Regions from separate parts of the Pseudomonas sp. YY-1 genome, predicted to be linked through region 2. Evidence: riboswitches for the same ligand, from Rfam matches in the RefSeq annotation. Region 2 holds a riboswitch; the other holds the start of a gene.
What was found. Region 2 has a riboswitch for manganese ahead of mntP (manganese efflux pump MntP). Riboswitches for the same ligand answer to the same signal wherever they lie in the genome.
Positions count from the first base shown of each region.

Region 1: it holds a riboswitch for manganese, as region 2 does, so the genes downstream of both, CXP40_RS10060 (TMEM165/GDT1 family protein) here and mntP (manganese efflux pump MntP) in region 2, are expected to answer to the same signal.

Region 1 is NZ_PJLX01000005.1:302,334-316,745, forward strand. Features, by position in the region: gene CXP40_RS10050 (M48 family metallopeptidase) at 109-930, shown strand; gene CXP40_RS10055 (ketosteroid isomerase-related protein) at 986-1,429, opposite strand; gene CXP40_RS10060 (TMEM165/GDT1 family protein) at 1,540-2,121, opposite strand; yybP-ykoY riboswitch at 2,203-2,335, opposite strand; gene CXP40_RS10065 (class I SAM-dependent methyltransferase) at 2,372-3,367, opposite strand; gene CXP40_RS10070 (2-hydroxyacid dehydrogenase) at 3,399-4,364, opposite strand; gene CXP40_RS10075 (LysE family translocator) at 4,444-5,073, shown strand; gene CXP40_RS10080 (acetyl-CoA C-acyltransferase) at 5,119-6,294, opposite strand; gene CXP40_RS10085 (fatty acid--CoA ligase) at 6,485-8,167, shown strand; gene CXP40_RS10090 (DUF1302 domain-containing protein) at 8,385-10,388, shown strand; gene CXP40_RS10095 (DUF1329 domain-containing protein) at 10,421-11,788, shown strand; gene CXP40_RS10100 (LuxR C-terminal-related transcriptional regulator) at 11,939-14,412, shown strand, end outside.
Region 2 is NZ_PJLX01000011.1:18,535-36,351, reverse strand. Features, by position in the region: gene CXP40_RS15925 (acyl-CoA synthetase) at 1-1,632, shown strand, start outside; gene CXP40_RS15920 (GGDEF domain-containing protein) at 1,824-2,762, shown strand; gene CXP40_RS15915 (dipeptidase) at 2,825-3,988, shown strand; gene rhlB (ATP-dependent RNA helicase RhlB) at 4,099-5,547, shown strand; gene CXP40_RS15905 (FAD-binding oxidoreductase) at 5,621-6,760, shown strand; gene CXP40_RS15900 (hypothetical protein) at 6,903-7,184, shown strand; gene CXP40_RS15895 (hypothetical protein) at 7,165-8,109, opposite strand; gene mntP (manganese efflux pump MntP) at 8,112-8,681, opposite strand; yybP-ykoY riboswitch at 8,688-8,859, opposite strand; gene CXP40_RS15885 (hypothetical protein) at 8,937-9,239, opposite strand; gene CXP40_RS15880 (TerC family protein) at 9,304-10,290, opposite strand; gene CXP40_RS15875 (DNA polymerase II) at 10,489-12,852, opposite strand; gene CXP40_RS15870 (group II truncated hemoglobin) at 13,002-13,430, shown strand; gene CXP40_RS15865 (FKBP-type peptidyl-prolyl cis-trans isomerase) at 13,432-13,770, shown strand; gene CXP40_RS15860 (class I SAM-dependent methyltransferase) at 13,763-14,692, shown strand; gene norR (nitric oxide reductase transcriptional regulator NorR) at 14,749-16,299, opposite strand; gene hmpA (NO-inducible flavohemoprotein) at 16,492-17,673, shown strand; gene CXP40_RS15845 (transmembrane sensor/regulator PpyR) at 17,692-17,817, shown strand, end outside.

The sequences.
Region 1 (14,412 bases), on a different contig from region 2:
TGGTGTCGTATTCAGCAAAGATGGCGTACGGCTATCGCGCAAGTAACGCGGTTGCTCGTGCTGCGGGGGCGGCCTAGCATAGGGCGTCCGATTCAAGGAGGTAGCTCGATGAGCAAGGTTCTATATCTGAGTGGCCTGGCGGCGGCCGTGCTGCTGGCAGGTTGTCAGGCCGTCAATACCACCAGTGGTGGTGCGGTTGGCGTAGAGCGCAAGCAGTACATGTTCAGCATGTTGTCAGCTGATGAAGTCAATCAGATGTACGCGCAGTCCTATCAGCAGACGCTAAGCGAGGCATCGAGCAAGGGCGTGCTGGACAAGACCAGCAACAATGCCAAGCGTCTGCAGACCGTTGCCAATCGCCTGATTCCGCAGGCGCCGCGTTTTCGCCCGGATGCCGCCAATTGGCAATGGGAGGTCAACCTGATCAAGAGTCCCGAGCTCAACGCCAACTGTGGCCCGGGCGGCAAGATCATTTTCTACAGCGGAATCATCGAGCAACTGAAGCTCAGCGATGATGAAGTCGCCGCGATCATGGGCCACGAGATGGCGCATGCCCTGCGCGAACACAGCCGTGAGGCGATGTCCAAGGCCTATGGTATTCAGGTCGCCAAGCAGGGTGCCGGCGCTTTGCTCGGTCTCGGCGAGAGTGGCATGGCTATGGCGGATACAGTGGTGCAGTACAGCCTGACGCTACCCAACAGCCGGGGTAACGAGAACGAGGCTGATCTGATTGGTCTCGAACTGGCTGCTCGCGCGGGTTATGACCCGAATGCGGCCATCAGTCTGTGGCAGAAGATGGAGGCCGCCGGTGGTGGTGCGCCGCCCGAGTTCATGAGCACTCACCCCTCCTCCAGCAGCCGTATCGCTTCGCTGCAGGCGGCGATTCCCAAGGTGATGCCGCTGTACGAGCAGGCCAAGTCCGGGCGCTAAGTTCGGGCACGAAAAAACGGCGCGGCGTGATGGTTCACGGCGCGCCGTTTGCGTTTCAGGGTAGTGCCGTTTCGGCGAAGGGGCGAGGTTGCAGGCCCAGCTGGGCGCGGAAGCTTTCCATGTCGAACATGGTGCAGATCTCCTGAATCTCATTGCTGGGCGTCAGTGTCCAGAAGGCCATGGCCGAGATGCTCAGCACCTTGTCACTGGGCGGATAGCCCAGCGCGGGTTTCTGAATGGTGCCGATCAGCGTGCTCCAGGTCACCACCTTGTAGCCTTCGGCGACGCACTCCTCGACCACGATCTGCAGGTCCGGCATGGCGTAGCGGATATCCTGCACCATCCGGGCGAAGCCGGCACTGTCGAGTGGGCGTCCCATGAACGAGCTCTTGTAGAGAAAGTCGCGGCTGTGCAGCTGTTCGGCCAGGGCCAGGCGGCCCTTGTTCCAGGTCAGGTCGATGTGCTGGCACACCACCTTCTTGCGATCATCCAATGACATGCCGCCCTCCCGACTGCATACCGTATGACGTGACGTGGCACGCACTTTAGCAGCAGGCGGTAGGGGGCTGGGATTGGCCGAAATGCCAGCCAGTTGACGTCAGTGATTCGTCATATCAGGCCGCTGAGTTTCATTGCCTGATAGCCGGCATAGATTGCCAGGGCGGCGAAGGCACAGGCTGCGAGGCGTCGAATCAGCGTCAATGGCAGGCGCTCGGCTGCGAAGTTGCCTGCCAGCACCACCGGTACGTTGGCCAGCAGCATGCCCAGTGTGGTGCCGATCACCACCAGGATGAAGTGCGGATACTGCGCCGCCAGCATCACGGTCGCGACCTGAGTCTTGTCGCCCATCTCGGCGAGGAAGAAGGCGATCAGGGTGGTGAGGAAGGGGCCGTATTTCTTCAGGCCGGACTCCTCGTCGTCGTCCAGTTTGTCCGGCACCAGGGTCCAGGCCGCTACGGCGACGAAACTGGCCGCGAGAATCCAGCTCAGGGTGGCAGGAGAGAAGAAACCGGCTACCCAGTTACCCACGGCGCCAGCCGCGAAATGGTTGGCCAGGGTGGCGACGACGATGCCCCAGATGATCGGCCACGGCTTGCGAAAGCGGGCGGCCAGCAGCAGTGCGAGCAACTGGGTCTTGTCGCCGATTTCGGCGAGGGCAACGATCAGGGTGGGGACGAACAGCGATTCCAGCATCAGGTTTCCTAAAGGGGCGGGTCGACACGGCTTATGACACGAACGACCTTCCCGCCCCGGGTATAGGTTGTGCGTGTCATAGGTCTTGTCAAACCGCAGGCCTCTCTATGTAGGCCTTGGGTCGTATACGCCATGCTCTGCGGAGCAAGTGTGTTGACGTATACCGGGCGAGCAGGGCGCTCGCGGGAGACTACTCCCCTAGGACGGGCGCAATTGTGCCCAAGCGCTGCGTTGGGAGCAACCCCAATCAGCGCCGGGCGCTGTAGATGCGAAAGCCATCGGCGTCTGCCAGGGTGCGGCAAGGACCCAGATGACGTTCGATCAGTGGCGGGTATTTGAGGAAGCTGTTGGCCACCAGGCGCAGTTCGCCACCTTTTATCAAGTGGCGGGCTGCCTGGCTCAGCAGGTTCTCACTGGCTTGGTAGTCGGTGTGCACGCCCTGATGGAACGGCGGGTTGCTGACGATGGCGCTCAATCCTTCTGGCGCCGACTCGATTCCGGTGCCGGCGATCAGGTTGGCCGTCAGGCCATTGCGAGTCAGAGTCAGGCGGCTGCTCTCCAGGGCGAAGGCGTCGACATCCAGCAGGCTCAGCTCGCTGTCTGGATAACGCCGTTTGAGCGCGGCGCCGAGCACGCCAGCACCGCAGCCGAAGTCCAGCATGTGGCCGTTAGGCAGTTCATCCAGATGCTCGAGCAGCAGCGCGCTACCCCGATCAAGCCTGCCATGGGCGAAAACGCCGGGCAGAGTAACGATCTCCACTGCGCCGTCGGCCAACTGCAGTGGATAGCTCTGTGCCAGGGCATGCAGGTCGGGGACGGGCGGCGCCTGCTCTACCTCGACGCACCAGAGTTGGCAATGCCGCGCGCTGTCGAGCTTGCGTGGTTTGCCATAGGCTGCCAACTGCTTTGATGCGCGCTCGATACCGCCACGCTTTTCGCCGACCAGGTACAGCGGCTTGCCGGCCAGGCGCGAGGCAAGCGCTTGCAGCAGGTAGTCGCTCAGCTCGCGCGACTTGGGCAGGAACAGCACGGCAGCATGGTAGTCGCCTTCCGGCATACGTGTGTCGAAGTGGCTGCGGCCGGCAAAGCGCGCGGTGAGCAGTGCCTGATCGCCCGCATGCCAGTTCCAGCCACGAGCCTGAGGCAGGGCGCCAAGCAGGTCGTCAGCCGGAAGCCCAGCCAGCAACAGCTCGCCACTGAATAGCTCGGCCTGGCGCAAGAGAACTTCGCTTCGTGCATCCATGGTGGGGTCCTGCCTGAAAAAGCTGCGCAGCTTACCCGACGACTCGCAACGGTGCACCGGCGAAGAAGCCGACTGCGTTATCGATCATCTGGCCGACGATGCGCTGGCGTGCTTCCTGACTACCCCAGGCGCTGTGTGGGGTGATGATCAGACGCGGAATGTCTGCGGCCAGCAGCGGATTGCCGTCCTTGGGCGGCTCCTGCAGCAGTACGTCGGTTGCCGCGCCGCCGAGATGGCCGCTACGCAGAGCATCGGCCAGCGCCTGTTCGTCGACCAGGCCGCCGCGTGCGGTGTTGATCAGAAATGCGCGCGGCTTCATCAGTGCCAGCTCTTCGGCGCCGATCATGTTGCGCGTCTGCTCGTTGAGTGGGCAGTGCAGGGTCAGGGCATCGACCTGCGGCAGCAGTTCATTCAGAGGCAGGCGATCAGCGCGCGCGGGCCGGCCTGGCAGTTGACCGAGTAGCACGCGCATGCCGAAGGCTTCAGCCAGACGGGCAACGGCGCCGCCCAGTTCGCCATGGCCGAGCATGCCCAGGGTCTTGCCTTCGAGCTCGACGATGGGGTGGTCGAGCAGGCAGAACTGGCTGGCTTGTTGCCAGCGGCCTGCGGCGATATCGCGCTGGTAGTCGGGCAGTCGCGTGGCCAAGGCCAGCAACAGCATCAGGGTGTGCTGCGCCACGGATGGCGTGCCATAACCCTGGCAGTTGCAGACGGTCACGCCGTGGGCGCTGGCGGCGTTGAGGTCGACGTTATTGGTGCCGGTGGCGGCCACCAGCACCAACTTTAGCTCGGGGCAGGCGGCGAAGGTGGCTGCGTCCAGCGGCACCTTGTTGCTGATGGCGACTTGGGCGCCTTGCAGGCGTTCGGCGACCTGATCCGGACGCGAGTGCGCGTGCAGGGTCAGCTCGGCGAAGGCCTGATGCAGCGGTTGCATGTCGAGGTCGCCAAGGTCGAGGGAGGCGTGATCGAGGAAGACGGCGCGGGGACTTTTGCTCATCAGCTGTACCTTTTCGCAGGAGGGTCGCAGGAGTAGATTGGCGAGCCTACCAGACCTTCACTGTCGATGCGGAGCCGCCATGTACTGGAGTGAATTTCTCACCGTAGCCCTGATTCACCTGCTGGCGGTGGCCAGCCCGGGGCCGGATTTCGCCATCGTCGTGCGTGAGAGCGTCGGTTACGGTCGCCGCGCCGGGCTGTTCACCGCCTTTGGCGTAGGCACCGGCATTCTGGTGCACGTTACCTATTCGTTGCTGGGTATCGGCCTGATCGTGTCGCAGTCCATCGTCCTGTTCAACGCGCTGAAATGGCTGGCAGCGGCTTACCTGCTGTACATCGGCATCAAGGCGCTGCGCGCGCGCCCGGCCGATTCGGCCAGTGCCGAGCTGAGCCTGGCCGCCGGCGAGCGCAGCGGCCGTGGTGCGTTCGTCACCGGGTTCATCACCAACGGGCTCAACCCCAAGGCGACTTTGTTCTTCCTTTCCCTGTTCACCGTGGTGATCAACCCGCATACGCCGGTGGCGGTGCAGGCGGGTTACGGCCTTTATCTGGCCCTGGCGACTGCATTTTGGTTCTGCCTGGTGGCCTGGCTGTTCAGCCAGCAACGCGTGCGCGCCGGCTTCGCCTGCATGGGGCACTGGTTCGACCGACTGATGGGCGCGGTGCTGGTGGGGATTGGCGTGAAGCTGGCGCTGACCGAGATGCGTTAAACGAAAGAGCCCCGCAGTTGCGGGGCTCTTTGCTGATGGGCTGGGTTACAGCAGTTCGATGGCCACCGCTGTCGCTTCGCCGCCGCCGATGCATAGCGAGGCGACGCCGCGCTTGCCACCTTTCTTCTGCAGGGCGTTGATCAGGGTGAGGATGATCCGCGAGCCGGTGGAACCCACCGGGTGGCCCTGGGCACAGGCGCCGCCGAACACGTTGACCTTGGCATGGTCCAGGCCGTGCTCGCGCATGGCCAGCATGGTCACCATGGCGAAGGCTTCATTGATCTCGAACAGGTCTATCTCGTCCTTGCTCCAGCCGGTCTTCTTCAGCAGGTTGCTCATCGCGCCGATGGGCGCCAGGGTGAACTCGCTCGGGTCCTGGCTTTGGGTCGCGTGGGCAACCACCTTGGCAACTGGTTTGAGACCGCGCTTGGCCGCTTCATCGGCGGTCATCAGCAGCAGCGCGCTGGCGCCGTCGGAAATAGAACTGGCGTTGGCCGCGGTAATGGTGCCGTCTTTCTTGAAGGCGGGTTTGAGTGTCGGGATCTTGTCCAGGTTGGCCGTCAGCGGCTGTTCATCATCCTTGACCACCACCTCACCCTTGCGCGAGGTGACAGTGACCGGAACGATCTCCGCGTCCAGCGAGCCGTCCTTGATCGCCGCCTGCGCGCGTCGCAGCGATTCGATGGCATAGGCGTCCATTTCCTCACGGGTAATGCCGTACTTATCGGCGGTCTCCTGAGCGAAAGAGCCCATGAGGCGGCCAGTGCGCGCGTCCTCCAGGCCGTCGAGGAACATATGATCCTTGATCTCGCCATGCCCCATGCGCAGGCCCGTGCGTGCTTTCTCCAGTACATAGGGCGCGTTGGACATGCTTTCCATGCCGCCGGCGACCATTACCTGGTTGCTGCCGGCTTTCAACGAGTCGAAGGCCATCATCACGGCCTTCATGCCTGAGCCGCACAGCTTGTTGATGGTGGTGCAGCCGGTGGCTGCAGACAGGCCTGCATTGAGCGAGGCCTGGCGTGCCGGCCCTTGTTTGAGGCCGGCTGGAAGTACGCAGCCCATGATCACTTCTTGTACGTCGGTTGGCTCGATACCGGCGCGCTTGACCGCTTCACGAATGGCGGCCGCGCCCAGCTCGACGGCTGGCACGCTGGCCAAGCTGCCTTGAAAACCACCCATGGGGGTACGTGCGCCGCTGACGATGACGATATCGGACATGCTGTTACCTCGAACGAAAGAGTGGCTCTGTGCCGCCTTTTTAAGGACTGGCTGGTGAGCTCGATTCTAACCTGTGACCAAAAGTGGCCATAGAGTCACGTGGCAAATCATTCTTTGGGCTGATTGAGCGCTGCGCGAGCCGCTCTAGAGTCGCTGCATACCTATTCCTAGCGTGCCTCAAGGTGATTTCATGCTGCAGACCCGACTGATCCCCCCCTCTGAAAACGCTCATGCCTATCCGCTGCTGATCAAGCGCCTGCTGCTGTCCGGTAGTCGTTACGAGAAGACCCGCGAAATCGTCTATCGCGACAAGCTGCGCTACAGCTACGCCACCTTCAACGAGCGTGTCGCACGGTTGGCCAACGTACTCAGCGAGGCAGGGGTCAAGGCCGGTGATACCGTGGCGGTGATGGATTGGGACAGTCACCGCTACCTCGAATGCATGTTCGCCATCCCGATGCTCGGCGCGGTGCTGCACACCATCAACATCCGCCTGTCGCCGGATCAAATCCTCTACACCATGAACCATGCAGAAGATCGTTTCGTGCTGGTCAACAGCGAGTTCGTGCCGCTGTACAACGGCATTGCCGGACAACTGACCACCGTCGACAAGACCCTGCTGCTTACCGATGGCGAGGACAAGAACGCCGAGCTGCCGAACCTCGTCGGCGAGTACGAGAGCCTGCTGGCAGCCGCCAGCCCGCACTACGACTTCGCCGATTTCGACGAGAATTCGGTGGCCACCACCTTCTATACCACCGGCACCACCGGCAACCCCAAGGGTGTGTACTTCACTCATCGGCAACTGGTGCTGCACACCATGTCCATGGCGACCACCATGGGCGGACTCGACAGCATCCGCCTGCTGGGCAACGACGATGTCTACATGCCGATCACGCCGATGTTCCACGTGCATGCCTGGGGTGTGCCGTACGTGGCCACCATGCTCGGGGTCAAGCAGGTGTACCCCGGTCGCTATGAACCGGACATGCTTTGCCGCCTGATCAAGGAAGAGAAGGTCAACTTCTCCCACTGCGTCCCGACCATCCTGCAGATGGTGCTGAGCGCGCCAGGTGCGCAGGGCCATGATTTCGGCGGCATGAAGATGATCATCGGTGGTAGCGCGCTCAATCGCTCCCTCTACGAGGCGGCCAAGGCGCGCGGCATCCAGCTGACAGCGGCCTATGGCATGTCCGAGACCTGCCCGCTGATTTCCTGCGCTTACCTCAATGAAGAGCTGCGCGCCGGTAGCGAGGACGAGCGCACCACCTATCGAATCAAGGCCGGTATTCCGGTGCCGCTGGTAGAAGCCGCAATCATGGATGCCGACGGCAAATTGCTGCCGAGCGATGGCGAATCCCAGGGCGAGCTGGTGCTGCGTGCGCCCTGGTTGACTCAGGGCTACTTTCGCGAGCCGGAGAAGGGCGAGGAACTCTGGGCTCACGGCTGGCTGCATACGGGCGATGTGGCGACCATCGACGGTATGGGCTTCATCGAAATCCGTGACCGCATCAAGGATGTGATCAAGACCGGTGGCGAGTGGATCTCCTCGCTGGAGCTGGAGGACCTGATCAGTCGCCACTCGGCGGTGCGTGAGGTGGCGGTAGTGGGTGTGCCTGACCCGCAGTGGGGCGAGCGCCCGTTTGCGCTGCTGGTACTGCGCGAAGAGCAGGGGCTGGATGCCAAAGGCTTGAAAGAGCATCTCAAGCCTTTCGTCGAGCAAGGTCACATCAACAAGTGGGCGATTCCCACGCAGATCGCCCTTGTTACTGAAATTCCCAAGACCAGTGTCGGCAAACTGGACAAGAAGCGCATCCGCGTCGAAATCGCCCAGTGGCAGGAGGCGGGCAGCGCGTTCCTGTCTACGCTGTGAGGTGCGAATTGACTGGGCGGTGAAAGTGACCGCTCAGTCAAACAAGCGTTTGGCTTGCTAATTGCTGTTTCACGTCCATGCTTGGCTAGGGGCAGGGCCTGAAACCTGCGAGCCAGAGTGCCTGGGGGCTGCAAATCACACTTTCGAGGGATCAAGCAGTACCACCCGCTGGCTATAGTCAAAGCATCCATAACAAAAAACACATGGAGTAGCGTCGATGACAACAAAAACAAAACCCTACTGGCGCCTGGCAAAACTGCCGCTGGCCGTCAGCCTCGCTTCCACCCTTGCCGCTCCGGCATTCGGCGTCACTTTCAATATCGGTGAGATCGAAGGGCAGTTCGACTCGTCGCTGTCGGTGGGGGCTAGTTGGTCGACTTCCAAGGCCAACAAGGATCTGATCGGCGTGAACAACGGCGGTCGCGGTCTCTCCCAGACCTCCGACGATGGTCACCTCAACTTCAAACGTGGTGAAACCTTCTCGAAGATCTTTAAGGGTATCCACGATCTGGAATTGCGCTATGGCGATACCGGCGTGTTCGTGCGCGGCAAGTATTGGTACGACTTCGAATTGAAGGACGAGGGGCGTGAGTTCAAGGACATCAGCGATAGCAACCGCAAGGAGGGGGCAAAGTCTTCCGGCGGTGAAATCCTCGACGCATTCGTCTATCACAACTACGCCATCGGCAATCAGCCTGGTTCGGTGCGCCTGGGCAAACAGGTCGTTAGTTGGGGCGAAAGTACCTTTATTCAGAACGGTATCAACGCCATCAACCCCGTTGATGTGGCTGCCTTTCGTCGCCCTGGTGCTGAGATCAAAGAGGGCTTAATTCCGGTCAACATGTTCTATATCGCCCAGAGCCTGACAGACAACCTTTCCATGGAGGCCTTCTATCAGCTTGAGTGGGATCAGACCGTGGTGGATAACTGCGGAACGTTCTTTTCCCAGGCTGATATCGTCGCCGATGGATGTGACCAGAACCTTAACGTCCTAGCATCTCTGTCACCGGCTCAACTGGCTCAAATCAACGGCAGTCTGACAAATCTTAATACGTTGTTGGGCGGCAATGCGGCGCTGGTTTCTTCTACTTCTGAAGGGGTGGTTGTTCCGCGCTATGGCGATAAGGATGCGCGAGATGACGGTCAGTGGGGACTTGCCTTCCGGTATATGTTCGAGCCGTTGGACACAGAGTTTGGCGCTTACTTCATGAACTACCATAGTCGGGCACCTATTTTCAGTGGTAAAGGCCAGAGTGCTTCTTCTTTGCGTTCCATCGATGCATTGGTTCAAGGTACCTTTGACCAGACCTATGCGGCACTAACCGGTGGTGGCGTAGGCGCGGTGGCCGCAGCGGGGCAAGCTGGCGCTAGCGCTGCAAATGTCGGCGCCCTGGCTTATGCAGCCAACGGCGGTTATTTCATGGAGTATCCTGAAGACATCAAACTCTATGGTTTGAGCTTCTCCACAACGTTGCCAACCGGAACAGCCTGGAGTGGCGAGATCAGCTATCGGCCTAATGCACCGGTGCAGTTGAACTCCACTGATGTGCTCTATGCCGGACTGCGGGGTATCAACTTCAACCTACCGGTCGCTCTGGGTGGGACCAATAGTACGCCTTATGCGGCGGTGTCTCCGCTCGGTCCGGACGCTGACGGTCTGCTCCATGGCTACAAGCGTAAGGAAATCACGCAGATTCAAACTACATTCACGCATTTCTTTGATCAGGTCATGGGGGCATCGCGCTTGACCCTCGTGGGTGAAGTAGGTTGGACCCATGTCGGTGGCTTGGAGAGCAAAGATGATATCCGCTACGGTCGCGATCCGATCTATGGCACTGCAGGTGATATGTGCGGACCTGTGAACGCCAGTACCGGTGGCGGTCGGAGCTCGGCCAGCATGCTCGGCAAGGCATGTGATAAGGATGGCTTTACCACTGCCAACTCTTGGGGTTACCGCGCTCGTGCCATCTGGGATTATCCCAATGCTTTGGCAGGTGTGAACCTGCGTCCGAGCGTAGCTTGGTCACATGACGTAGAAGGTTATTCGCCCGGCCCAGGGGCTAACTTCGAAGAAGGCCGTAAAGCTATTAGCCTCGGACTGGACGCGGAGTATCAGAACACCTACACCGCCAGCCTGTCCTACACCAACTTCTTTGATGGCAAGTATTCCACCATTGATGACCGCGACTTCGTTGCGCTCAGCTTCGGTATGAACTTCTAAGCGGTCAGGAATTTCGAGGAATCATGATGCAAATGAAAACAACAAAAAAACTGTGGCAAAGCGGTGCCCTGACTTTGTCTCTGCTGGCCACCGGCGTGATGGCGGCAGTGTCGCCTGACGAAGCTGCGAAGCTGGGCACTACGCTGACTCCGGTCGGTGCCGAAATGGCAGGCAACGCCGATGGCTCGATCCCAGCCTGGACCGGTGGTTTGCCAGCCAACGCCGGGGCGGTCGATCCGCGAGGCTTCCTGGCCGATCCGTTCGCCAACGAACAGCCGCTGTTCACCATCACCGCGCAGAACGTCGACCAGTACAAGGACAAGTTGACGCCCGGCCAGCTGGCGATGTTCAAGCGCTACCCAGAAAGCTACAAGATGCCGGTCTACCCAACTCACCGCTCGGCCAGCCTGCCGGCTGCGGTGCTGGAGGCGACCAAGCAGAACGCTGTGAACACCAAGATGGTGGAGGGCGGTAACGGCCTGGAGAACTTCCAGACCGCCAACCCCTTCCCGATTCCGCAGAACGGCCTGGAAGCAATCTGGAACCACATCACCCGTTACCGTGGTGGTAGCGTGCGTCGCTTGGTAACTCAGGCGACTCCGCAGCCGAACGGTTCCTACTCGCTGGTCTACTTCCAGGACGAGTTCACCTTCCGTGATGCTCTGACCGACTTCGATCCGAGCAAGGAAAGCAACGTCCTGTTCTACTTCAAACAGCGCGTAACTGCTCCGTCTCGTCTGGCTGGTAACGTGCTGCTGGTGCACGAAACCCTCAACCAGGTGAAGGAGCCGCGTCTGGCGTGGCTGTACAACGCCGGTCAACGTCGCGTGCGTCGTGCTCCGCAGGTGTCTTACGATGGCCCGGGTACCGCCGCTGATGGTCTGCGTACTTCCGACAACTTCGACATGTTCAACGGTGCGCCGGATCGTTACGACTGGAAACTGGAAGGCAAGAAGGAGATCTATATCCCCTACAACGCCTACAAGCTCGATTCGCCCAGCCTGAAGTACTCCGATATCGTCAAGGCTGGCCACATCAACCAGGACCTGACGCGTTACGAGCTGCACCGTGTATGGCACGTGACCGCGACCCTGAAGTCGGGCGAGCGTCACATCTATGCCAAGCGTGACTTCTACATCGACGAGGACACCTGGCAAGCCGCTCTGATCGACCACTACGACGGTCGTGGCACCCTGTGGCGCGTAGCCGAGGCGCATGCCCAGTACTACTACGACAAGCAAGTGCCTTGGTACACCGTGGAAACCCTGTACGACCTGCTGTCCGGTCGCTACCTGGTTCTGGGTATGAAGAACGAGGAGAAACAAGCCTACGACTTCAACTACAAAGCCTCTGGCAGCGATTACACCCCGGCCGCTCTGCGTCAGGCTGGCGTTCGCTAAAACCTGCCTCAAGCAACACGACAAAGCCGGCCTTGTGCCGGCTTTTTCGTTACGGACTGTAGCGGGCGCTTCAAATGGCCATTGCAAGTCGCTAGGCTGGGTTCAGATCGAGCCCGCCGATGCAGATAGAAGACTTCCAAGAATAGGCCGATGACAGATCTCTCCCGCTCGCCAGGTTTTCCCTACACACCGGCCGCACCGGTGGAAGCGCGTTTCTATCGTCCGCCGCTGCCGGCAGGACATATGCCGCGTCCCAGGTTATGCGATCGTCTCGAAGAGGGCTTGCAAGGGCGCTTGCTGCTGGTCAGTGCGCCAGCAGGCTTTGGCAAAAGCTCGCTAGCCATCGAGTTCTGCGAGCGACTACCCGAGCACTGGCACAGTCTCTGGCTCGGGCTGAGTGAGCGTGATCATGATCCAGGGCGCTTCCTTGAGCGCCTGTTACAGGGGCTGCAGCAGTTCTACCCCGGTTTGGGGGAGGAGGCGCTCGGTCTGCTGAAGATGCGCCAACGCCACCAGCCCTTCGCGTTCGAGCAGTGGCTCGATGGTTTGCTCGATGAGCTGACTCAGCAACTCGATGATGGTCAGCCGCTGTTACTGGTGCTGGACGACTACCATCTGGCGCAGGGGCCGGTGCTGGATCGTTGCCTACAGTTCTTCCTCAACCATTTACCACCCGGCGTGCTGCTGTTGGTCACCAGCCGTCAGCGGCCGGATTGGCACCTGGCGCGTCTGCGTCTGTCGCGACAGTTGCTCGAACTCAGCGAGCAGGACCTGCGGCTGACCGCCGCGGAGTTGGATGCTCTGCTGGCAAGTCAGGGCGCGCACCTGGAAAAGCAGCAGGTCACTGGGATTCTGCAGCGTAGCGAGGGCTGGATCGCTGGTTTACGCCTGTGGCTGTTGGCTGTCGAAGAGCTGGCCGAAGCCGGCGAGGGACTGCAGCTGCATGGAGGAGAAGGGCTGATCCGTGAGTACCTCCTTGAAGAGGTCATCGAGCGGCAGCCCGCCGAGGTGCAGCAGTTTCTCTACGAAACCGCCTGCATGGAGCGCTTCTGTGCCGAGCTGTGCGACGCGGTGCGTGACAGCCACGACAGCGCCGCGATCATCCGTCAGTTGCAGGCCAACCAGGTTTTTCTGGTGCCGCTGGATGAGCAGGGGCATTGGTTTCGCTATCACCACCTGTTTTCCGATCTGCTCAATGCACGGTCTGCCGACGGTTCGAGCCGTTCTCACAGCGGTGCTCACCTGCGTGCCTGTCGGTGGTTCGCTGCGCAAGGCATGCTGGATGCCGCCATCGAGCAAGCACTGCTCGCTGGGCAGGCCGATGTCGCTGCCAGCCTGGTACAGAACCTGTCCGAGGAGCAGATGCTGGCCGAGCAGAACATCGCCATGCTGCTGCGCTGGAAAACCAATCTGCCGGATGATCTGCTGGCCAGCACACCGCGACTGATCGTGCTCTATGGCTGGGCACTGGCGCTGGCTTGCCAGCTGGACGCAGCCCAAGAGCTGCTTGATCACCTCGCACGCTTCCTTCCAGCAGCCGAGCCTTCCGCCCAGCGCAGCCTGCTGGCGCAGTGGCAGGCGCTCGACGGGGTCATCGCCCGTGGTCGTGGCGATGGTGCTCGTGCCGAACTGCAATGTAGCGAGGCCTTGTCCGGTTTACCGGTGGAGCGTTATGGCCCGCACTTCATGTGCTTGTCGGCGTTGTCCAATCTGGCCATGGTGCGTGGCGATCTGTGGCGTGCGCGTGGGTTGAACCGCGATGCGCTGGAGTTGGCACAGCGCATCGACAATCCTCTGCTCGAGGCACTTGCTCACTACGAACGCGCCCGCGTACTGCAATCCCGTGGCGAGGTGCTGCGCGCGCAGGAGGAAGTGCATCAGGGATTGCTGCTGGTGCAGCGCTTGCCGGCACAGCGTAGTTACTCGGTGCGAGCGAGGTTGACGATTTATGAGGGGTATCTGCTTAGTCTGCGCTTGCAGCCTCGGGCCGTGGAGCGCTTGCGGGCGGGAATTGCCGAAGCGCGAGCCTGCCGCGACGTTGGGGCGCTGATCGGCTATTGCGTGCTGGCCAGCCTGGAAGGACGCGATGGACGGCCTGCCGAGGCATTCGCACTGCTCGGTGAGGCCGAGCGCTTGATGCACGTCTGGGATGTGCCAGCGATTTATTACTTGGCGATGATTACGCTGATGAAGTGCGAGCTCTGGTTGCGTCAGGGGCAGGTCGAGCTGGCCGCTGCCTGGCTACCGCAGTTGGCGGAAACCTATGGTGATCAGGGGCGGGCACTGGCGCCAGAATTTCACCCGCAGTTGGCGTTGCATATCGATCTGCAGCAGGCTGCTCTGGAGCGCCTGCAGGGCGAGCTGGAGCATGCGGAGCGTCGTCTGCGTGCGTTGCAACAACGTGCACAGGGGTTGGGTGGTCAGTTGGTCGGCCTGGTGGCGCAGGCCCAGCTCGCCCAGCTACTGAAGCAGACCGGGCGAGAGCGGGAGGCACAGCAGCAGCTCGACAGTTGCCTGGATCTCGCTCAGGGCGGTGCGCTGTTACCTTTCATCGAGCTGTTGCAGCATCAGCCACGGTGGCTAGGTGAGCGCCTGCAGGGGCGACCGGCCTGTCCGCTGCGCGA
Region 2 (17,817 bases):
TTCCTGCTGCCCAACCTGCCGCAGACTCACTACACCATCTGGGGCGGTGAGGCAGCCGGCATCGTCAACGCGATCAACCCGCTGCTCGACGCCGAGCATATCGCCGAGCTGATCCACGCGTCGGACTCCGAACTGCTGGTGACCCTGGCGCCCTTCCCCGATACCGACCTGTGGGACAAGGTCAACGCTCTGCGCGATCAGCTGCCGGAGTTGAAAGCGATTCTCTGCGTGGATATGGCCAACCTGCTGCCGGAGCCACAACGCAGCGCACTCAAGGCCCAGCGCGGCCCGCTACCAGAGGGCGTGCTGGACTTCGACGAGACCATCGCCGCCTGCCCAGCCGATCATCTGGAAAGTGGCCGCGTGATCGCCGCCGACGATATCGCCAGCTACTTCCACACCGGTGGTACCACAGGCACGCCAAAACTGGCGCCGCACAGCCACGGCAACGAAGTGGCGATGGCCTACAGCATGAACCTGGTGACTCGCTTCGGCGTCGGCGACGTAACACTCTGCGGCCTGCCGCTGTTTCACGTCAACGGCGTCATCGTCACCGGCCTGGCGGCTTTCATCGGCGGTGCCGAAGTGCTGCTGGCCACACCTCAGGGCTATCGCAACACCACCTTGATCGGCAATTTCTGGAAGGTCATCGAACGCCACAAGGTCAGCTTCTTCAGCGGTGTGCCCACCATTTATGCCGGCCTCCTGCAGATTCCTAGCGAAGGCCATGACCTGTCCTCGCTGAAGTACGCCCTGTGCGGCGCTGCGCCCATGCCGGTGGAGCTGATTCGCCAGTTCGAGGCCAAGACGGGGCTGACTCTGCTCGAAGGCTATGGTCTGACCGAGGGCACCTGCGGCAGCTGCGCCAACCCTCCGGCCGGCGAGCGCCGCCCCGGCTCGATCGGCCTGCCGATGCCCTACTGCGAAGTGCGTATCAAGGTACTCGACGAGCAGGGGCAATATCTGCGCGAAGCCGCGCCCAACGAAATCGGCAACCTGTGCATCCGCGGCGCCACGGTGTTCAAGGGCTATCTGCAGGCGAGCAAGAACGCCGGTATCTGGGTCGATGGCGACTGGTTCAATACCGGTGACCTCGGCCGCGTCGATACCGACGGCTACATCTGGCTGACCGGTCGCAGCAAGGATCTGATCATCCGCGGCGGCCACAATATCGACCCGCAGATGATCGAGGAAGCGCTGCACAAGCACCCGGCAGTGGCCATGGCCGCTGCAGTGGGCAAGCCAGACGAGAAGGCCGGCGAACTGCCGGTGGTCTACGTCCAGCTCAAACCCGGTGCACAGGCCAGCGAGGTCGAATTGCTGGAGCATGCCGCCGCCCATATCCCCGAGCGCGCCGCTGTACCCAAGGACGCCTGGATCATCGATGCCATTCCGCTCACCGCGGTGGGCAAGACCTTCAAACCAGCGCTGCGCTTCGATGCCATCGCCCGGGTTTACCAGGCGGCTATCGATGAGCTGCACCCGGCTGTTCGGGTTGAAGTGCTGAGCGATGACAAGGCAGGTCAATTGGCCCACATCCACCTGCCGAATCAGGATCAGGCCTTGGCTGCCAGCATTGGCGAACGGCTGTCCGGCTACGCGGTGGGCCATCGCATCCACTTCGCAGCGTGATCCAGAGCGCGCAAGGACGCGCGCCAGTTAACAGCTTTGCACTTTCGTGCAACCACTGGTCGGCCGAGCCACTGGCAGACATTGCCACGCCTGGAGCCCGGGAATAATGTCGAACGCTATTCGTAGACACGACAGGGAGCGTTGGTGGTGCCCTCAGGCCTATTCGCCCGGCCAGGCCCGACGAGATCGCAATGAAACCGGCGCACTGGCAGGCAGACCTGCAGCAAGTTCAGCACCTGCGACTATTTCAGAATGTCGCGACCAGCAGCCTGGATCAGTTGCTGCAGGAGTTTCGCGCGTGCGAGTTGGAAGCCGGCGAAGTGTTGCTCTCCCCCTTCAATCGCAACCAGTACCTCTATCTGCTGATCGAGGGCCAGTTGCGCGTCTATCTCGGCTCACTGGACAACCAGGCCGTGAGCACCCTCGAAGTCGGCGACTGCGCGGGTGAAATCAGCTTCATCGACAACGAACATCCGTCCGCCTACGTGGTGGCCGAGCGCCCCTCCACGGTGCTGCGCCTGCATCGCGAATCGCTGGTCGCGCTGTTTCAGCAATCACCGCAGATGATGCAGAACCTACTGGAACTGCTCTGTGAGCGTGTGCGCCAGGGCAACCGGCAGATTCTCGACAGCGAGCAGAATGCCAATGTCGACACCCTCACCGGTTGCTTCAACCGACGCTGGCTGGAGCACGTCTTCGAACGCGAAAGCACCCGCTGCGCCTTCAACGACGACCCCATCTCGCTGCTGATGCTCGATGTCGACCACTTCAAGGCCTACAACGACCAGCACGGTCATCTTGCAGGGGACTACGCCCTGTGCATGGTGGCTCACACCTTGCGCAGTCAGTTGCGGCCCAAGGACAGCCTGATCCGCTTCGGTGGCGAGGAGTTCGTCATTCTACTGCCGGAGATCTGTGCCGAGGCGGCACGCAGTATCGGCGAACGCCTGCGCCTCAGCCTGGAGCAGATATCCTCCTTCTATTCGCCAGTCGGCGTTCTGCCGGGCGTCACCATCTCCATTGGCCTGGCGCAGATGCAGCATCAGGACAGCCTGCAGGGCCTGATCGCGCGTGCCGATGCCGCGCTGTACCAGGCCAAGCAGCAGGGGCGTAACTGCCTCAGCGGCTGACACCCCGCGTCGCGCTTCCCTGCTAGAGTGGCGCACATAACAACACGCCTGGATGGCTTCTCATGCGCAAACTGCTGATCGCTGTGCTTCTGCTCGTCCCCCTTTCCGCCCTCGCCGTTCTGGGCCTGCCCCAGGTACTCGACGCACAGATGAACAGCGTGGCTAGCCCACCGCCCTATCCGACCAGCGCCAGCGCACAGAAGCTGCACCAAGGGCTGTTCGTCGCCGACCTGCACGACGACGCCCTGCTCTGGGAGCGCGACCTGCTCAAGCGTTACGACTACGGCCACTCCGACCTGCCACGCATGCTCGAAGGGCGTCTCGGCCTGCAGGTGTTCTCCACCGTGACCAAGACCCCACGCGGGCTGAACATGGAGAGCAACGGCGCCGACAGCGACAACATTACCCTGCTGGCCATGGCCCAGCGCTGGCCACGGGAAACCTGGAGTAGCCTGCTACAGCGCGCCCTGTACCAGGCGCAGAAACTCAAGGACGCCAGCGCCGGCAGCGATGGGCGCCTGGTGCTGATCCGCACCCGCGCCGACCTGGCGAATTTCGTCGATGCCTGGGAAAAGGACCCGCGCCGCGTCGCCGGCCTGCTCGCCACCGAAGGCCTGCAGCCTATCGAAGGCAAGCTGGAGAACATCGACGTGCTGTATGACGCGGGTTTCCGCATCGCCGGCCTGACTCACTTCTTCGACAACGAAGTCGGCGGCTCGGCCCATGGCCTGGAAAAAGGCGGGCTGACCCCACTGGGGCGCCTGGTCATCGCGCGCCTGGAAGAAAAATCCATGCTGGTGGACCTGGCCCACGCTTCGCGCCCGTTGATCGATGATGTACTGGCCATGGCCAAGCGCCCGGTGCTGGTCTCGCACACCGGCGTCGAAGGCACCTGCGCCGGCACCCGCAACCTCAGCGACAAGCACCTGCAGGCCATCGCTGCCACGGGCGGGGTGATCGGCATCGGCTACTGGAGCACCGCCGTTTGCGACACCTCGGTCGCCGCCATCGTCAAAGCCATCCGTTATGCGGCGGACAAGGTCGGCGTCGAACATGTCGCCCTGGGCTCGGACTTCAATGGCACCGTGCACACCCCGTTCGACGTCACCGGCCTGGCGCAAATTACCGAGGGGCTGCAAGCCGCCGGCTTCGACAATGACGCCATTGCCGCGATCATGGGCGGCAATGTACAGCGCCTGCTGCTGGCCAGCCTGCCGGAGAAATGAGGTGCTGGGCGCACGGTCCTCTTGACAGACGCGAGCGAAGCACTTCGCCACGCCCGCGTCTTGCATTACACTGGCGGGCGTTCACTCCTTAACCAGTCGATGAGAAGCCCGTGCTCAAAGCACTCAAGAAAATGTTCGGCAAAGCCGAAGACGAGCAGCCACAACCAGCGCCGTCATCCGTAGCAGCGCCCGCCCAGAGCGGTGACGCAGAGCAGAAGCGCCCACGCAAGAACAAGCCCGCCCGCCCTGCCAGCGAGAGCGCAGGCGATAGCCCGGCGCCGCAACAATCCCGCCCGCCCAAGGCCGACAAACCGCGTCGCGAGCGCCCAGCCAAGCCAGTCGACACCTGGAAGCTGGAAGATTTCGTGGTCGAGCCGGCCGAAGGCAAGACCCGTTTCCATGACTTCAAGCTCGCCCCCGAGCTGATGCACGCCATTCACGACCTCGGTTTCCCCTACTGCACGCCGATCCAGGCTGGCGTACTGGGCTACACCCTCAAGGGTCAGGACGCCATCGGCCGCGCCCAGACCGGCACCGGCAAGACCGCGGCGTTCCTCATCTCGATCATCACCCAGCTGCTGCAGACCCCGGCGCCGAAAGAGCGCTACATGGGCGAGCCGCGCGCGCTGATCATCGCGCCGACCCGCGAACTGGTGGTGCAGATCGCCAAGGACGCCGCCGAGCTGACCAAATACACCGGCCTCAACGTCATGCAATTCGTCGGTGGCATGGACTTCGACAAACAACTCAAGCAGCTGGAATCGCGCTTCTGCGACATCCTCGTGGCCACCCCGGGCCGCCTGCTGGACTTCAACCAGCGCGGCGAAGTGCACCTGGACATGGTCGAGGTGATGGTGCTGGACGAAGCCGATCGCATGCTCGACATGGGCTTCATCCCTCAGGTGCGCCAGATCATCCGCCAGACGCCGATGAAGGGTGACCGCCAGACCCTGCTGTTCTCAGCCACCTTCACCGACGACGTGATGAACCTGGCCAAGCAGTGGACGGTCAACCCGGCCATCGTCGAGATCGAGCCAGAGAACGTCGCCAGCGACACCGTCGAGCAGCACGTCTACGCCGTAGCCTCGGCTGACAAGTACAAACTGCTGTACAACCTGATCAGCCAGAACGACTGGACGCGGGTCATGGTCTTCGCCAACCGCAAGGACGAAGTCCGGCGCATCGAAGAGCGCCTGACCCGCGACGGCATCAGCGCCGTGCAGATGTCCGGCGACATTCCGCAGCACAAGCGTATCCGCGCACTGGAAGGCTTCCGCGAAGGCAAGATCCGCGTCATGGTCGCCACCGACGTCGCCGGTCGTGGCATCCACGTCGATGCCATCAGCCACGTGATCAACTTCACCCTGCCGGAAGACCCGGACGACTACGTGCACCGCATCGGCCGCACCGGCCGCGCCGGCACCAGCGGCACCTCGATCAGCTTCGCCGGTGAGGACGACGCCTTCGCCCTGCCGCCAATCGAAGAGCTGATCGGCCGCAAGATCCAGTGCGAAATGCCGCCGGACGAGCTGCTCAAGCCGGTGCCGCGCAAGCACTGATAAGGCCGAAGCAGAACAAAGGCGAAGCCCTCCAGCTTCGCCTTTTTCATTTGACCCCGTTGATTGATACGCCATGCAACACTACGACTACCTCATCATCGGCGCCGGCATTGCCGGCGCTTCAACCGGCTACTTTCTCGCCAGCCATGGCAAGACGCTGCTGCTCGAACGCGAGGCGCAGCCCGGCTACCACTCCACTGGCCGTTCAGCCGCGCTCTACACCGTGGCCTACGGCACGCCACAGGTCCGCGCGCTGACCGCTGCCAGTCGCGCCTTTTACGATGCCCCACCAGCCGGTTTTGCCGAGCATCCTCTGCTCACGCCACGTGGCGAGTTGGTGGTGGACTTCAGCGGTGACGCAGCCGAGCTGCAGCGCCAGTACGAGCAGGCCCGTGAGCATGTTGCAGAGGCTCGCCTGCTCAGTGCTGACGAGGCCTGCGCGCTGGTTCCGGTGTTGCGCCGCGAGCTCGTGCACGGTGCGCTGTTCGACCCCAGCGCCGCTGACATCGACACCGCCGCGCTGCACCAGGGTTACCTGCGTGGTATCCGCCAACAGGGCGGGGAGATTCATTGCCAGCGCGAGGTCATCAGCATCAGCCGCCTCGCCGACGGCTGGCAGGTGGATTGCGCCGGGCAGAGCTATCGCGCGAGCGTATTGATCAATGCCGCCGGTGCCTGGTGCGACGAGATCGCGCGTCTGGCCGGCCTACCCGGCATCGGTTTACAGCCCAAGCGCCGCGCCGCCTTCACTTTCAACGGCCCGACAGGCATCGACTGCCAGCACTGGCCGGCACTGGTGAGCCTGGATGAATCGTTCTACTTCAAGCCCGATGCCGGTCTCTTGCTCGGCTCGCCAGCCAATGCCGACCCAGTGGCGCCGCATGACGTGCAGCCTGAAGAGCTGGACATCGCCCTGGGCATCCACCAGATCGAAACCCACACCACGCTGCAGATTCGTCGTCCGGCGCATACTTGGGCCGGCCTGCGCAGCTTTGTCGCCGATGGCGATCTGGTCGGAGGTTTCGATACCCAGGCCGAAAACTTCTTCTGGGTGGCAGCGCAGGGCGGCTACGGCATCCAGACCAGCGCCGCGATGGGTCAGGCCTGCGCGGCCCTGATCCGCAAGCAACCCTTGCCGCAATCTTTGCTCGAGGCGGGCCTGAGTGAAGCAATGCTCAGCCCGGCACGGCTGTCGTCATGCCAGGTGCACTGATCAGGCTGGTGCAGGCCTCGCTGCTGCTGCCCACCACAGCCCTGTTCATCGGCCTGCTGACCTATCACCTGCAGCAGGGAGGGCTTGGACTGGCCTGGCCTGGCCGCTGCCGGCGGAGCCTGACGGTCAGATCGCCATCGAGTTGGCGCTGGCCTGTCTGCCGGCATTCGCGCTGTTTCTGCTGGCTGCTGCCAGCGGCATGCTGAAGCATCGCCTCGTCGTCCTGGCAGCGTTCGGCCTGTGCGCCGCTATCGCCGCTTACTGCGCGGTCAATCTGCTCGCCAGTGCCTACGGCAATACCTGGACGACCGGCGAAATCCTTCGCGGGCTGTTTCTCGCACAATTGCCGCAGTTGGGCCTGGCGTCCTTGCCGGGCCTGGCGTTGACAGCGCTGCTGGAGCGGCTCAACCACCCACGCCCTTGAGTGCGTCCTGCTCCCGCTCGGCCGCTTCTTCATGCTTGGCCGAGCGGTCTAGCTCGCGACGGAAACCGCCAGCCTTGTTCAGGCTCAACTCCAACACCCGATCACGCCCTCCCTCTGCGATCAGGTAACGGCCATCGTCCAGTGGCAAGATCGCCTGCGGCGCCTTGAGGAATGACAACACGGTGGTCTGCGCGCCTTGGGCATCGACCAGCAGCAGACGGGCGCGATGAGTCGAGTCCTCGCTGATCCACAGGCCCTGCTCGTCGCAAAGCATGAACGTCGGATTACGCAGCCCGTCGATCACCACCGGATCGCGGCCGTCCTCGCGCAGCTCGCGAATCACACCGGTTTCCTTTTCGCTGTAGAGCATACGGCCGTCCGTGCAGCGGGTGATCGACTCGGTTTCCGAGAGGTTGTCACGCACCACGCTCAGTTGCCGGTCATCCCAGCGGTAGCGCCATAGCCGACCGTTGCCCTTGCGGTCCTCGATGGCATAGAGGTAGTGACCGTCATCCCACAGCCCCTGCACCTGATCGCCCGCGAACAGTTCGGAAACACGCTTACCTTGCAGGAAGCTGACCGGCTTGCCGCCCGACTCCTGACTGAACACCAGGCCACCACGGGCGCTGAGCAGGCCATCGGGTTTGGACAGGCCTTCGACCACCACTTCGCGGTCACCGTCGGGCTGCATCAACAGGATGCTGCCGCGGCCATCCTGCAGTTCCTGGCTGACCAGAATCCCGCCATCCGCTGCTCGCGCCAGCCCGGCCGCCTTCTGCACGTCGTCGTAGGCAACGCGGTACGACCAGCCGCTGGCGGCCTGCACCGGAAAGAAGTACTGCCAGGCAAAAAACATCAGGGCGGCGGCGACCAGCGCGGCAGCCGCCAGAAGTGCGCTTTTCAGCAAACGCAGGGACATGTTCATGTTCACAGACTCGCAAAATGTTCGTAGAGAATCGTCGCGCCAACCAGCATCAGCACCACACCGCCGACGATCTCGGCACGCTTGCCGACCAGTTGGCCCAGCATACGACCAAGCAACATGCCCAATGTCACCATCAGGGTGGTGGCCAGACCGATACACAGTGCAGCGACCAGGATGTTCACCTCGACGAAAGCCAGGCTCACGCCAACGGCCAGCGCGTCGATGCTGGTGGCCACGGCAGTGACGGCCAGCACCCAGAAGGAATGGCGCGAGGGTTTATCTTCAGACGCATCGTCATCTGCGCTGAGCCCGGCATGGATCATGTGCACACCGAGCCCAACCAGCAGCACGAAGGCGATCCAGTGATCCCACTCGAGGACGAAACGGCTGGCCGCCTGGCCGATCAGCCAGCCGATGATCGGCGTGATGGCTTCGATGGTGCCGAAGATCAAGCCGGCACGCAGGGCTTCGGCAAAGCGTGGCTTGTGCAGGCCCGAGCCCTTGCCGATGGCAGCCGCGAAGGCATCCGTCGACATGGCGAACGATAGAAGAAGCAGCGAGAGAGGATTCAAGGGAAACTCCAGCCGGGCCTGAGTCAACGACAAGCCACTGCGCGCCCGACCTGGCACAGGACTGTCGTTGGTCTCACCAATCCCAGCGGATGCGTTGGCCACGGCAGGTTGCCGAGAATGTTGACCAACGCGCCGACGCTAGCGCGACGGCAGGCTACTCCCCAAAGAGGCGCGCAGGATAAACCCACGCACGCCGGGGCGGAAGTGGCGGCGCCCAGCAACCGCTCAGCGGTAGCCTGCGCCACCGACCAGGCATCAGGTTTCGACGCCCTGCTCGAGCGTTTTCTCGGGCTCCACCTGCGGCGTCTCGGCGCCCTGCTCTTCCTCCTTGTCGTCCTTGCCAAGTGTTCGGTTGGTGGACTCCTGCAGGGAGTCCACCTGGCGGTTGACCTCATCCACCACCTCGCCGACCGAGTCACTGATCAGCGCCTGCGCTTCCTTCTTCGCCTCTTCGGCGAGCTTCTGTGCGGACTGCTCGGCGGCGTCGCAGCCCGCCAGGGCGATCAGTGCCAGACCAAGTGCGGCAGGCGCCAAGCGGTGTTTCCAAGGGTTTTGCATCAGGTTTCTCCAGTGTCGAAGTCCCGGCCACACACGGGGCGTAGCCGGGCAAAAAGCTTATTCGTCAGATCTTGGCGGGCGGCTGGCCGCGGGTCTTGTACAGCGACAGCAGCACGCCACCGATCAGCAGGCCCAGGGTCACGCTCAGCGACACCACGGCCGGAATCTTGCCGATGATGCCGACCAGGAAGATCTTCGCGCCGATGAACACCAGCACCAGAGCCAATGCGTACTTCAGGTAGGCGAAGCGGTGGATCAGCGCCGCCAGGGCGAAGTACAGGGCGCGCAAGCCGAGGATGGCGAAGATGTTCGAGGTATAGACGATGAACGGGTCCTGGGTGATGGCGAAGATCGCCGGCACGCTGTCGATGGCGAACACCAGGTCGGCGCACTCGATCATGATCAGCGCCAGGAACAGCGGCGTCACCCACAGCACGCTGCGTCCCTTGCCATCGTCCTGGCGCACGAAGAAGCGTTGGCCATGCAGCTCATCGGTCACGCGTAGGTGCTTGCGCAGGAACTTCACCAGCACGTTGTTCTGCAAGTCCGGCGCATCGTCGAGCTTGGAGAACAGCATCTTGATACCGGTGAAGAACAGGAAGGCACCGAACACGTAGAGGATCCAGTCGAACTCGTGGATCAGTGCGGCGCCGAGGCCGATCATGATCGCCCGCAGCACCAGGACGCCCATGATTCCCCAGAACAGCACCTTGTGTTGGTACTGCCGCGGGATGGCGAGGAAGCTGAAGATCATGGCCATGAGAAACACGTTGTCCATCGACAGCGATTTCTCGATCAGAAAGCCGGTGAGGTAATCCATGCTGGCGTCGCCGCCCTTCTGGAAGAACACCCAGACACCGAACAGCAGACCCGCAGTGATGTAGCCGGCGGACAGCAACAGGCTCTCGCGCACGCCGATCTCGCGATTATCGCGATGCAGCACGCCAAGGTCGAAGGCCAGCAGGGAGATGACGACAGCGATGAAGACCAGCCACAACCAGGTGGCCGTGCCGAGGAAGTCGGCGAAGAGGAACGGTTCTAGGGCAGTCATGAGCCCCTCCTACAGTCAGATTGAACAGACTGTGATTCCGACATCGCGGTGTTAACCGCCAGAGGGGCCCGGCATCACGGGCGCAAATATATTCAGGCCGCGAGCGCCGCTCAACGAGGCGAATTTTACAAGGTATTTCAAGGCAATTAGCCCGTCTCTCGGCGCGGATGGCCTGCCCAGAGCGGCCGCCAGCGAATTTCAGAACAGCCCGAGCTGCCCGTCCACCAGGCGCTCGAACTCGCCGCCGACGAACGGCAGGATGGCGTCGGCCACCGGTTTCAGCTGGCGGCTGATGTAGTGCTCGTAGTCCACCGGCGACAGCAGGCGCTCCAGCGGTTGCGGCCCGCCGGTGGTGATCAGGTAGCTGATCCAGCCGCCACGCTGGTACTGCAGGGGCCGGCCAAGGCGCTGGTTGTGCTCGTCAGCCAGGCGCGCGGCGCGTACGTGCGGCGGCACGTTGCGCTGGTAGTCGTCGAGGCGTCGGCGCAGGCGCTTGCGATACACCAGCAACTCGTCCAGCTCACCGGCCAGGGTGCGTTTGACATACTCGCGCACGTAGTCCTCATAGGGCTGGCCGGCGAACACCAGGCGGTACAGCTCCTGCTGAAAGCGCTGGGCCAGCGGCGACCAGTCGGTACGCACCGTTTCCAGGCCCTTGAACACCATGCGTTCGCTGCCGTCGGCGCCGAGCACCAGGCCGGCGTAGCGCTTCTTGCTGCCCTCCTCGGTGCCGCGAATGGTGGGCATGAGAAAGCGCCGATAATGGGTCTCGAACTGCAGTTCCAGGGCGCTGGTCAGGCCGTACTCATTCTGCAGATGCTCGCGCCACCAGGTATTCACACGGGCCACCAGCGCGCGGCCGATGCGCGTCGCCTCATCCTCATCGTGAGCGCGACCGAGCCAGACGAAGGTGGAGTCGGTGTCGCCGTAGATCACCGCATGGCCTTCGGCTTCGATCAGCTCGCGGGTACGCTTCATGATCTGGTGCCCGCGCAGGGTGATCGACGACGCCAGGCGCGGGTCGAAGAAGCGGCAGCCACTGGAGCCAAGCACGCCGTAGAAGGCGTTCATGATGATCTTCAGCGCCTGCGACAAGGCCGCATTACCGTCGCGCTTGGCCGCCTCACGCCCCTGCCAGACGCGCTCGACGATGGCCGGAAGGCAATGCCGGGTACGCGAGAAGCGCGCGCCGCGAAAACCTTCCACCGAGTGCTCGTCATCCGGCTGGTGCAAGCCTTCGACCAGGCCTAGCGGGTCGATCAGAAAGCTGCGGATGATCGATGGATACAGGCTCTTGTAGTCCAGCACCAGCACCGAATCGTAGAGACCGGGGCGCGAGTCCATGACGAAGCCGCCAGGGCTGTTCTCGCCACGAATATCGCCGAGGTTCGGCGCGACGTAGCCCAGGCGGTGCATGGGCGGCAGGTACAAGTGGGTGAAGGCCGCCACCGAGCCGCCGCTGCGATCGGCCGCCAGGCCGGTGACACTGGAGCGCTCCAGGAGGAAGGTGAGCAGATCGGTATAAGCGAAAATACGCGTGACCAGCTCGCAATCCTTGAGGTTGTACAGGGCCAGCGCCGGCTTGTCCTCGTCGAACATGCGCTGGATCTCGTCCATCCGCGCATAGGGCGTATCGATGGCCTTGCCCTCGCCGAGCAACGTCTGCGCCACCGACTCCAGACTGAACGAGGGGAAGCTCCAGGTCGCCGAACGTAGCGCCTCGATGCCATCGATGATCAGCCGCCCGGCCGCTTCGGCGAAGTAGTGCTGGCTGCTGTTGTGCTGGCGCCAGCCCATCACGTCACCGCCACGCCCCAGCAGCAGCGGCACCTTGAACTGCTCGGCATGCTCGCGCAGCACGCGCAGGTCGAACTGCACCAGATTCCAGCCGATGATGGCGTCCGGATCATGCCGCCGCAGCCAGTCATTCAGACGTTCGAGCAGCACCTTGCGGCTGTCGCAGTACTCCAGGTCGAAGTCGACGATGCGGGCATCGCCATTGGCCGGACCGAGCATATACACCTGGCGCTGACCGCAGCCTTCCAGGGCGATGGAATACAGCTCGCCACGGGCGCTGGTCTCGATATCCAGCGACACCAGGCGCAACGTCGGGCGGTAATCAGGCGCGGGTTTCAGCGACTTGCAGAGCAGGCTGCCGTCCTGCTGCTCAACGCCCTCGAAGCTGACTGAAGCGGTGATGAAACGCTCCATCAGGTAGCGATCTGGCGGACGGATATCGGCCTCGTACACATCCACGCCGACCTGACGCAGCTTCTTCTCCAGCTGCAGTAACTGACGGTACTGGCGGCAGTACAGGCCCAACACCGGGCGACGCTTGAAATCGCGCAAGGCCAACTCGCGCAGCTCAATGCCTTTCTCATTACGCAACAACGGCTCGGCCCAGGCACGCTGCTCGGCCGGGATGAACGCCACCACGTCCTGGCATGGCAGGCGCACCTGGCGCGGGCCGGCATCGGTCGCCAGCCAGAAGGCCACTTCAGTGCCCTCCGGCGTGTCACGCCAATGGCGGCTAAGCACGAAGCCTTGCTGGGGTTGCGTCATCATCGTTTCAGGCAAGCACGATCAGCCCCCTCTCCCATGAATGGGAGAGGGGAGAAAACAGCCTCTGCAGTTGCCCATTACCTCGAACCAAACTGGCCGAGCATTCTACGCCAGCGGTTACAATGGCGCCTTTTCCGCGGAACAACGCGATGAGCGACACACCTCCCTACGGCACCGGCGATGCGTCCTACCAGGCCGCTGGCGGCATCGACGGCCTGCGCCGTCTGGTCGATAACTTCTACCGGCTGATGGACGAACACCCCGAAGCCGCCGCCCTGCGCGCCCTGCACCCAGCCGACCTGAGCGCCTCACGCGACAAGCTGGCGTGCTTCCTCAGTGGCTGGCTTGGCGGGCCACGGCTGTTTGCCGAGAAATACGGCAGCATCAGCATCCCGGCCTTTCATGCGCAGTGGCCAATCGACCAGACACTGGCCGAAAGCTGGCTGAGCTGCATGGCCGGCGCCATCGCCCTGCAGAACTATGACCCGGCGTTCGCCGACTACCTGCTGGTTCAACTGCGCGTGCCCGCCGAACGCTCCGTGCAAGCCAGCCAAAACCGTCACCGCAAGGAAACCTGACATGACTGACCAACTGATCATCGAAGACCTGCAATTGGGCGACGGCAAGGCCGTGGTCAAGGGCGCCCTGATCACAACTCAATATCGCGGCTGGCTGACCGATGGCAGCGAGTTCGACTCGTCCTACTCGCGCGGCAAACCGTTCCAGTGCGTGATCGGCACTGGCCGGGTAATCAAGGGCTGGGATCAGGGCCTGATGGGCATGCAGGTCGGCGGCAAACGCAAGCTGCAAGTGCCGGGGCATCTGGGTTATGGCGAGCGCAGCATGGGCGCGATTCCGCCCAACTCCGACCTGACCTTCGAAATCGAGCTGCTAGAAGTGCTGACCCGCGATGACTGATACCGCCCTCGCCACCCTGCGCGAGCCCCTGCTGCTGGCATTGGAGAATCACCCCGGTACCGAGACCCGCCGCCTGTTCCATGGCCGTGGTCGCTGCTGGCCGGGGCTGGAGCAGATCACCGTCGACTGGCTGTCCGGCGTTGTGCTGGTGATGCTGTTTCGCGAGCCGTCGCCGGCACTGCGACCGCTGCTTATGGAACTGCTGGAAACGCCGCAATGGCATGCCAGCGGCGCACGCGGCCTGTTGCTGCAACACCGCTACGTGCTGGGCAGCGAGAGTGAATGGCTGGCCGGCGAGCCGCAGGCGCAATGGCCGATCATCGAGGACGGCCTGCACTACCTGCTCGACCTGGGCAGCAAGCAGAACAGCGGGCTGTTCCTCGATATGCGCCTGGGCCGCCAGTGGGTGCGCGAGCAGGCCGCCGGCAAGCGCGTGCTCAACCTGTTCGCCTACACCTGCGGTTTCTCCGTGGCCGCCATCGCTGGCGATGCCGCGCATGTGGTCAATCTGGATATGGCCCGTGCGGCCCTGTCGCGCGGGCGCGACAACCATCGCCTGAACGGGCACGACCTCTCCCGAGTGGAGTTTCTCGGTCACGAGCTGTTCAAGTCCTGGGGCAAGGTTCGCAAAAGCGGCCCGTACGACCTGGTGATCATCGACCCGCCAAGCTTCCAGAAAGGCAGCTTCGCCCTCACCCAAGATTACGCCAAGATTCTCCGGCGCCTGCCTGAGCTGCTGACCGGACACGGTACCGTGCTGGCCTGCGTCAACGACCCAGATATCGGCCCAGATTTCATCATCGACGGCATGGCAGCCGAAGCGCCGCAACTGCGCTTCGTCGAGCGCCTGGACAACCCGCCGGAGTTTCCCGACATTTCGCCCGAGAGCGGCCTGAAGGCGCTGGTGTTCCAGGCTCCGTAGGGTGCGCCGTGCGCACCGCCAGCCAACGCTGACAGACCCGGTGCGCACAGCGCACCCTACCGAATGCCCAGCCGCCTGGCCAAGCGGCTGAGGTTGGCGCGATCCACGCCCAGCTCACGCGCCGCATCGGCCCACTTGCCCTGATGGCGCGCCAGGCACTGTTCGATCAACTGGCGCTGAAAAGCGTCAACCGCCGTGCGCAGCTCCACACCTTCCGGCACCGGCTCGCCGGACGCCAACACGGCCTCGACGGCTGCGCTCGCCTCACTGCTCGGCAAGTCCAGATCCTGCATATCCAGGCTGAGAATGCGCGGTCGCTCGCCATGGCGCGCCAGCGCCTTGATCGCCGCGCGGCCGATCAGGTGCTCCAGCTCGCGCACGTTGCCTGGCCAGTCGTGGCCCAGCAGCGCCTTCTGCGCCTCGGCACTCAGGCGCAGGCTGCGCAGCCCGAGCCGGGCGCGGTTCTCTTCGAGGAAGTAGCCGGCCAGCAACAGCACATCGCGGCCGCGCTCCCGCAGCGGCGGCACCGGCAACGGGTAGACGCTCAGGCGGTGATAGAGATCGGCGCGAAACCGTCCGGCACGCACTTCGGCCGCCAGATCGCGGTTGGTGGCGGCGATCACTCGCACATCGACGCGGTGCTCGCGATCCGAGCCAACCCGTTGCAACTGGCCGCTCTGCAGCACGCGCAACAGCTTGGCCTGAATCGCCAGCGGCAGCTCACCTACTTCGTCGAGGAACAGGCTGCCACCATCGGCCAGCTCGAACTTGCCGCTGCGCTCGCTCATCGCGCCAGAGAAGGCGCCGCGTACATGGCCGAACAGTTCACTCTCTACCAATGCATCGGGCAACGCCGCGCAGTTGATGCTGACCAGCGGCCGCTGCGCACGCGGCGAGGCGGCGTGGATGGCTTCGGCCACCAGTTCCTTGCCGACACCGGTTTCACCGGTGATCAGTACGGTCAGCGGGCTGTCGCCGACCAGGCGGATTTCGTCCTGCAGCTTGCGCAGCGCCGCGCTCTGCCCCACCAGCTCGCGCGGCTGCTGACGCGCCTGCTTGTACAGTTCGGTGAGCTGGCGCTCGGCCTCGACCCGCTGCGCCAGGCCGCTGATCCGCTGGCTGACCTTGACCGTGGCCGCAGCCAAGCTAGCAAAGGCGTCGAGGCTGTCCAGATCGAGCCGCCCGAAGCTGGCTGGATCGAGCGAGTCCAGGGTCAGCAAACCCCAGAGCTGCTCGTCCAGGTACAGCGGGCAACCGAGGCAATCGTGCACTTCCAGGTGGCCATGCAGCCCCTCTACCAGTCCATCGTAGGGGTCAGGCAGGCCGCAATCAGCAGCGAAACGGGTCGGCCCGGCGTGCTCCAGCAACGCAGCCAGACGCGGATGCTCGCTGACCTTGAAACGTCGTCCCAGGGTATCGGCGCTCAACCCCTCAACCGCCAGGGGCACCAGAATTTCTCCGTCGAGCCGCAGCAGCGCCACGGCATCGCAAGGGAATAACTGGCGCAAGGCCGCGAGCAGTCGGCGATAACGCTCGCCATCGTCCAGCTCGCGAGACAGATCGGCGACCAAGGGAATAAGAGTTTCCAGCAGAGGATTAGCGGTCATTTCGACTACTCAAAGTCTTTATGACCCGTAAACAGAGCGAGTCATTAAAACAACAATAAAAGCAAGCCACTGATATTTAAGGATTATTTACCTGGCACGCTTACTGATAGGTATCTACCGCTAACGCTAGCACGCCACAACCGGCCAGACGAGCCACACCGGCGTCTTTATTTGCCTTGCGGAGATACCCTAATGCTGACCAACGCTCAACGTGACCTGATCAAAGCCACCGTGCCACTGCTGGAAAGCGGCGGCGAAGCGCTCACCACCCATTTCTACCGGATGATGCTCAGTGAGTACCCCGAGGTGCGCCCGCTGTTCAACCAGGCGCACCAGGCCAGCGGCGATCAGCCGCGCGCCCTGGCTAACGGCGTATTGATGTACGCGCGCCATATCGACCGACTCGAAGCCCTCGGCCCGCTGGTACGCCAGGTGGTGAACAAGCACGTCGCCCTGCAGATCCTCCCCGAGCACTACCCCATCGTCGGCAGTTGTCTGCTACGCGCGATTCGAGAGGTGCTGGGTGCCGAGATCGCCACCGATGCGGTGATCGATGCCTGGGCCGTGGCCTACCAGCAACTGGCCGATATCTTTATCGGTGCCGAGGAGCAGCTCTATCAGGACAACGCCAGCGCGCCTGGCGGCTGGCGTGGCGCGCGGGCCTTCCGCGTAGCACGCAAGGTCGTCGAAAGCGCCGAGATCACCTCCTTCCATCTGCTACCTGTCGATGGTGGTGCCCTGCTCGACTACCAGCCGGGCCAGTACATCGGCATGCGCCTGCTGCTGGACGGCGAAGAGGTACGCCGCAACTACTCACTGTCGTCCCTGGCCAACGGCCGTGAATACCGCATCAGCGTCAAGCGCGAGCCTGGCGGCCGTGTGTCCAACCATCTGCATGACGAGGTTCAGGTCGGCGATGTGCTGGACCTGTTCCCGCCCGCTGGCGAGTTCACCCTGAGCGAGTCGGACAAGCCGCTGGCCCTGATCAGCGCCGGCGTCGGCATCACCCCGGCACTGGCCATGCTCGACGCGGCGCGGCACAGCGGCCGGCCCATCCATTTCATCCACTGCGCACGCAATGCCGAGGTGCATGCCTTCCGCGACTGGGTCGATGCCCATGCCGCCGAGCATCCGCAGATTCGCCACTACGTGTGCTACAGCGAGCCGCGCGCGGGTGACCGGGCCGACGCCGAGGGTTTTCTCAGCCGCGATCTGCTGGAGCAATGGCTGCCGGCCGAGCGCGATCTGGACGCCTACTTCCTCGGCCCGAAACCCTTCATGGCGCAGGTCAAGCGCCACCTGCAGGCACTGGGCGTACCGGCCGAGCAGAGCCGCTATGAGTTCTTCGGCCCGGCCTCGGCTCTGGATAGCTGAACGATGAGGAGGTGAACCATGTACCCACTGAATCTTCCACCGCTGCAGATTCTGCACTTGTCCAGCCAGTTGCTCTGGGCCGGCCTGATCCTGCTGCTGGTGGGGCTGGTGGCAGCCTATGGCCTGGAGAAGCACCTGAACATG